DNA from 2 places in the Gottfriedia sp. S16(2024) genome. Region 2 is predicted to be linked to the other one. Evidence: riboswitches for the same ligand, from Rfam matches in the RefSeq annotation. Region 2 holds a riboswitch; the other holds the start of a gene.

Region 1 (3,422 bases), 500 kb from region 2:
ATTTTGATAATGTTTATAAATAGCTAATGAGAAGAGAATTATTGTTGGAATGACAACTAATACAACCCAAGCACCATCTGCAAATTTTGTAACTGCAAAGATTACGGTTACAACAGATGTTACGATTAAACCAATAATATTGATTGCTAATTTGCCTTGCCAATTCGGACCTTTTACTCGCTTCCACCTTCTTGTTAAACCTAATTGAGCAATTGTAAAAGATAAAAACACACCAATTGCGTAAAGTGGAATCAGCGCATTTGTATGAGCTTGGAATGCAATAATTAATATACTAGCTGCTGCAGCAAGTGCAATAATTCCATTTGAGTAACCTAAACGATCCCCTCTGTTTGTAAATCCTCTAGGTAAAAAACCATCAGCTGCAACGATTGCTGCTAACTGTGAAAATCCTGTAAAAGTCGAGTTAGCTGCCAAAATTAAAATGATAAATGTAAACCAAATGATTACTTGATATAAAATCCCATGACCAAAATACACCTTTATTAATTGAGATAACATCGTATCATTTGGATTAGGTGAAATTCCGTTTACATATAAATGATATGCAAAGCCTAAAAGTGTAATTGAAGTAATTACGCCTAATGCTATATATGTTTTAATCGCATTTTTTTGACGAGGTTCTCTAAAAACTGGTACTGCATTTGAAATGGTTTCAATACCTGTTAAAGCAGAACATGCAGAACTAAATGCTTTTAAAACAAGTAAAATACTTAATCCTTGTGGAACTGTACCAAATGTAGGTGTATGGTGCTGTACAAAACCATTTTGGAATTCGTCAAAAAATCCGGTAAAAATCAAAAGCAACATACAGATCATAAAGCCAAATGTTGGCCACGCAAATATTTTAGCTGATTCAGCAACCCCACGAAGATTAACAACTAATAATAAAAATACACAAAATATCGCTAAAACTGTTTCATAAGGTTTAACTGCTGGGTATGCAGATGACACTGCTTCAAGAGCAGCGGAAACTGAAACCGCAACTGTTAAAATATAATCAACTAAAAGTGAGCTTGAAGCGACGAGTGAAACCCATCGAGGTTTGAAATTGTCCTTGGCAATTGCATATGCTCCGCCACCACTGGGATAAGCTAAAATACCCATAATATATGAAAGAATAAGTATTCCTAATAAAAGAACAGTTGCGATCGTAATCGGTATGATATACCAGTGTGCTTTAACCCCTAGACCGAGCAACTCGGTCATTCCCGCCTCTGGTCCATACGATACAGATGAATACAAATCGGCTGCTAGAATTGGCAGGGCAATAAACCAAATCAACTTATTATGCTGTGCATGAATTTCAGCTGTTCTCATAGGTCTGCCAATAAATACGCGTTTTACACTATTAAAATTTGATATCGAATAATAAATCCCAAAAATCGCTAAAATAAATAGTCCAATTTCTATATATTCGGACGGATGATGCATAAATTTCTCCCCTTTTCTTAAAAAAGCAATAAAACTAACAATACCTTGGTAAAAACTACCAATTTCCACTTTTTTGCATACAAAAAAACACTAAGCTTTACTTAGTGTTTAAAAACAATACTAAATAAACCCCCTTCTTTAAATGCTTACGAGGTTAGCTGTCGGATTCGGGATTAAAGAATACCCCTACCTTTACAAAAAAGGATTCACCCCAATAAAGAAATGGTTCCCCCGCTCTTTTTAAGATTAAGCAACTATGGTTATGAATTAGAAAAATATAGAATTTAAATGTAAATATATAACTTCAGGATAAATTTGTAAAGAGACTTTTTTTAAAATTTACAATAAAAAAATTTAAATCTCAAAATAAAAGAATTTAAGAATCAAGTATGGTTAAATCCCAATCTTATACTTATTAGCGTACTTGATTCCAAACAATTTGTTGTGACTTTCCCGTAGCTAAAGAGTTCGTTAATACGTTTTGCACTTCTGTTTGATTAACCGTTGAGATCTTTTTATTAGCTTCTGACATATTTGTTTTGTAACCCGTCAATAAAATAGAAAATCCACATCCAACTACTAAAGATAAAATTACTTTTTTCATTTTGTACTCTCCTCCTCGATTATTTTCAAATAAAAAAAAACCATGACCAATGGTCGTGGTTTGACGTTCGTTTTTAAACGTAAGACCAGTTCTACGGAAAATTCGCGACTAATTATCGCGCTTGATTCCAAACGATCTCTTGTGCTTTATCAACTGTTAAAGTATTTGTTAACACGTTTTGTACCTCAGTTTGATTAAAAGTTGAGACCTTTTTATTAACTTCTGAATTATTCGTTTCGTACCCTGTCAGTAAAATAGAAAATCCGCATCCAACTACTAAAGATAAAATAATTTTTTTCATTTTTGTTTTCTCCTTTCGTGATTTTTTAATATAAAAAAACCATGACCAATGGTCGTGGTTTGACGTTAGTTTTTTAACGTAAGACCAACTTCGGAAATTTCGCGACTAATTATCGCACTTGATTCCAAACGATCTCTTGAGCTTTATCAACTGCTAAAGTATTTGTTAGCACGTTTTGTACCTCAGTTTGATTAAACATAGAGATCTTTTTATTAACTTCTGACTTATTCGTTTCGTACCCTGTCAGTAAAATAGAAAATCCACATCCAACTACTAAAGATAAGATTGCTTTTTTCATTTTGATTACTCCTTTCGTGATTTTTTCATATAAAAAACCATGACCAATGGCCGTGGTTTGACGTTCGTTTTTAAACGTAAGACCAACTTTATCATGATAAAATCCACTCGTCAATTGGTGATTTTTGGAATTAGTATTGTAAACGATTACTTGAAATTAATGTTTTTTGATGTCTTATTTTTGGTAATCGTTTACATATTTATTAACTTTTAAATAAAGCTAGTTGACGAAAACATAATTGAAAAAGACAACTAAAAAATAGTTGTCTCAATGTGTAAAATTAAGATGTTTTATTGGTGTATGTTTAGACTAATATATAAACCTAATAATGTAATGAAAAGTACTGGAATGGTTATAATAATTCCGATTTTTAAATAAGTTCGATAAGAAATTTTTATCCCTTTTTGTGCCAAAACATGTAACCATAGTAAAGTAGCTAGAGATCCGATGGGTGTCATCTTTGGTCCTAAGTCCGAACCAATTACATTCGCATAAATCAGTCCTTCTTTTATAATTCCTGTCGTATGTGTATGTTCAATTGCAAGTGATGCAATCATTACTGTAGGAAGATTATTCATAATAGCAGAAAGAACTGCAGAGATAAAACCCATTCCTAGAGTTGCAATTAGTATTCCTTTATTAGCAACATAATGAATTAAATGGGCTAATACATCAGTTAAACCAACATTCTTCAATGTATAAACAATTATATACATTCCAATTGAAAACACTACAATTGTCCATGGTGCATCGCTAATATAATTGGG
Region 2 (3,422 bases):
CTTTTGTTTGAACATCACTTTTGTTTAGAACGGTTAATACTTGTTCTTTTTTTATATTCTTCTTTTTTAGTGCTGTATTTTTCAAAACGATTTTACCCGACTCATCATACAGTGATAGATAAAAATTTTTACTAAGAATTTGTAACGTCGCATCTACTCCATTTTGATTATCTTGTTTAGAGTATATGGAAATAAAATTTTCTCCAACATCTATTAAATCACTTTGTACTTCTGTTTCAACATGTTTTATAAAGTATTTTGAAGTGATAAAAAAAGTAATGACTAAACTCAACAAAATAACTGAAATAAAGATTAAAACCAATCTTGTATACATGCTTTTCATGTGTGATTTTCCTCTAATTTATAGCCTAAACCTCTTATTGTAACGATTTCGACCGTAGCCTTTAACTCTCTTAGACGCTCTCGTATTCTCTTTATATGCACATCAACCGTGCGTTCATCTCCTTCATAATCAAGTCCCCATATTTGCTCAATCAAATCATTCCTCGTAAAAATTCTTCCAGCTTGACTAGCAAGCTTCATCAATAATTCAAATTCCTTTAATGGTAACGTAATCGATTGATCATTTGCTGAAATTTCATATTTAACTTGGTTAATCGTTAAATTACCTACAAAAATATTTTTATCAGTTAGTAATTGAAATCTTCTTAATAGAGCTTTTACACGTGCTACAATTTCCAAAGGATCAAAAGGCTTTACAACATAATCATCTACCCCTAGATCAAAGCCCTTTAATTTATCCTGAGATTCCCCTTTTGCTGTGACCATTAAAATCGGAATATCATAATACTTTTTAACCTCTTTTGTCAGCTCATATCCATCTACTTCAGGCATCATCACATCAACTACTACTATTTGAATATTATTGTCTTCTAGTATCGTTAATGCTTCTTGACCGTTTTCAGCCTCAAGAACCGTATAGCCTTCACCACTTAAAAAAATAGAGATTAACTCGCGAATATTTGCATCATCATCGACAACTAATACTTTTACATGATTCAATAAATCCACCTACTTACATTTCCAAATAATTATGTACATATTATATAAATTCATTATGAACTAAATATGAATTAAGAAACCAAAACTAAATAAATAAAAAAGAGAATGGCTTAGTTGGCCACTCTCTTAAGGAACTATTAAATGTTTTTTCGACCTATTTTAATTTCGATAGTATCGGCAAATCAATCTATTCTAACGACTTTACCTGATTTTCTCTCTCTAACGATTCTCTTCCTATTCCCTGACTTTTTACTTTTATATTTTCCATTTTCATCATCTACTACAGAATCCTTACGAGTCATAAATACTGCCATTAACATAGTTAAAATAAGAATTCCACCAAATATATACATTTCTAGCACTTCATAACCCCCACTTACTTCTTCATTTACCAAAATTGAATGCAAAAAAGACACTAGGAAAATCTCCAGTGCCTTAATAAGACATCATTTTGGAAACCTTCTCCCTACACGCCTACGAGGTTAGCTGTCGGATTCGGACCTAAAAAGTAGCCCTACCTAAAAAGGATTCACCCCAAAGTACAATTGCACAAAAATTGGTTCCCCCGCTTTAAAATTGAAATGTCCCTTTATTAATAGAAGAAACACTCAACTAAACTCAGCGATCTATGGTCATTTAATTTTATGTATATTACTTAAATTACAATTCAACTACTAAATTGTAAACTATTTTACTAGTTAAAGAAACTAATATGTCTTTTGATTAAATATGTTGTGTCAATAAATGACCATTATGATAAGTATAAAAATCTTTTCCTAATTGGTTTTTCAAATGAAAAATGAGCAAAATTACTTACTCATTCATGAGTCGATTCTCTGTTTTGAAATCCTAATTCACAGCCGGCTAACTCATGTAATCTTTGATTAAGGTCCTTTAAAATAAGTAATAACCCCCATTATTAATATACAAGTGACATATAACAAAAAGATGGTTCCAAGAATTCTTCCTGCGCTTTTATTCTTTTTCTTTGCCAATTTGTTTATTAAGAAAACAATAATAGCTATTACGATAATGAGAGTTAATAGAGGTAAAAAAATAAATAAGTCCGACATAGATTGTTCTCCTTTTTGTAATCTCTATACATTGATTTACTAAAAACTAATATTCTAGAGAGAATCTTTTTATTCCTTGTTTATCTAAATCACCCGTTCGTACAAAAAGAAAAAAGGATTGCCGTAGCAATCCTTTCTTAAATAAGAATCCGTTATTTCTCCCAAAGTTCAACCAATCTACCTTCAGGATCTTTAATCCAAGCAAACTTACCATATTCACTAACCTCTTTTTCCTTTGCAAGAGGTACACCCACTTGTTCAAGATGCTTAATCGTCTCGTCTAGATTATAAACTTGAAAATTTAACATTACTTGCTGTTCTGTTGGGAAATATCTGTCTTCTTCAGTAAAGAAAGAAAAGATTGTTTCATTTTCAGAATCGGGTTTAATAATAGTCCCATTCCAATTTTCTATTTCAACATTCAGCACTTTACTGTACCATTTTTTTAATGCATCCAGATTTTTAGTCCTCCAAAATATTCCCCCGAAACCTTTTATCATCATAATCAGCTCCCTAACTTTTTATAAATTTATTAAAATATTACTTTGTTTGCATAACTTTCTCTATTCGACGATCCGGTAATAACCACAAAATTGCAACGAATACATATATTATTTGAGCGAACCAAGGCCAGATCAAAGACGTGCAAACTGCAGATAAATAACAAACCACAGATACTTTTCCTTTCCAATCGTTACCTACAGCCTGTTTTAACTTTGAATTCTTTCCCTCTTTTTTGATAATTATACCTTGTAATATGAAGTAAGCTATTGCCGCCATTAAGAGTATTACACCATAAAGCATTGTAGGATAAGGCTTATAATGGTTTTCTCCCATCCAACCAGAAGCAAAAGGAATTAATGATAACCAGAAAAGCAAATGAAGATTAGCCCACATGATTGATCCTGTCACCTTTTGTAAAGTGTGTATCATATGATGGTGGTTGTTCCAGTAAATACCTACATAAATGAAACTAAGTAAATAACTAAGAAAGGTTGGGAAAAGTTGTAATAAGTCTTTTATATTCGGACTATGAGGAATCCTAATTTCAAGGACCATAATTGTAATAATGATAGCAAGTACACCATCACTAAAAGCTTCTAACCGATTTTTATTCATTGTTCACTCCCTATTATTATTTGTCTTTTTGTTTTATTTATTTTTCTATCTATTTAAATTCCTTATTTCTTCTTAAAATAATAACAACATAATTTTTAAAAATTATCAGATTGGTTAGTTTAAAGAATGTATTCTAAATACAACTCTAAGACCTGTCACTTAACAAGCCTTTCTTCTAACTCACTTTTTTGGCGCAAGTGATGACGA

Evidence for each region. Region 2 has a riboswitch for cyclic di-AMP ahead of AB1282_RS10185 (hypothetical protein). Riboswitches for the same ligand answer to the same signal wherever they lie in the genome.
Region 1: another riboswitch for cyclic di-AMP. It lies ahead of AB1282_RS12580 (APC family permease); the one in region 2 lies ahead of AB1282_RS10185 (hypothetical protein).

Annotation. Positions count from the first base shown of each region.
Region 1 is NZ_JBFLUO010000001.1:2,686,176-2,689,597, reverse strand. It holds gene AB1282_RS12580 (APC family permease) at 1-1,452, opposite strand, end outside; cyclic di-AMP (ydaO/yuaA leader) riboswitch at 1,581-1,715, opposite strand; gene AB1282_RS12575 (hypothetical protein) at 1,868-2,056, opposite strand; gene AB1282_RS12570 (hypothetical protein) at 2,169-2,357, opposite strand; gene AB1282_RS12565 (hypothetical protein) at 2,467-2,655, opposite strand; partial or broken gene AB1282_RS12560 (ArsB/NhaD family transporter) at 2,946-3,422, opposite strand, start outside.
Region 2 is NZ_JBFLUO010000001.1:2,184,362-2,187,783, reverse strand. It holds gene AB1282_RS10195 (ATP-binding protein) at 1-343, opposite strand, end outside; gene AB1282_RS10190 (response regulator transcription factor) at 340-1,023, opposite strand; gene AB1282_RS10185 (hypothetical protein) at 1,206-1,439, opposite strand; cyclic di-AMP (ydaO/yuaA leader) riboswitch at 1,481-1,620, opposite strand; gene AB1282_RS10180 (VOC family protein) at 2,249-2,596, opposite strand; gene AB1282_RS10175 (TMEM175 family protein) at 2,637-3,215, opposite strand; gene AB1282_RS10170 (DinB family protein) at 3,371-3,422, opposite strand, start outside.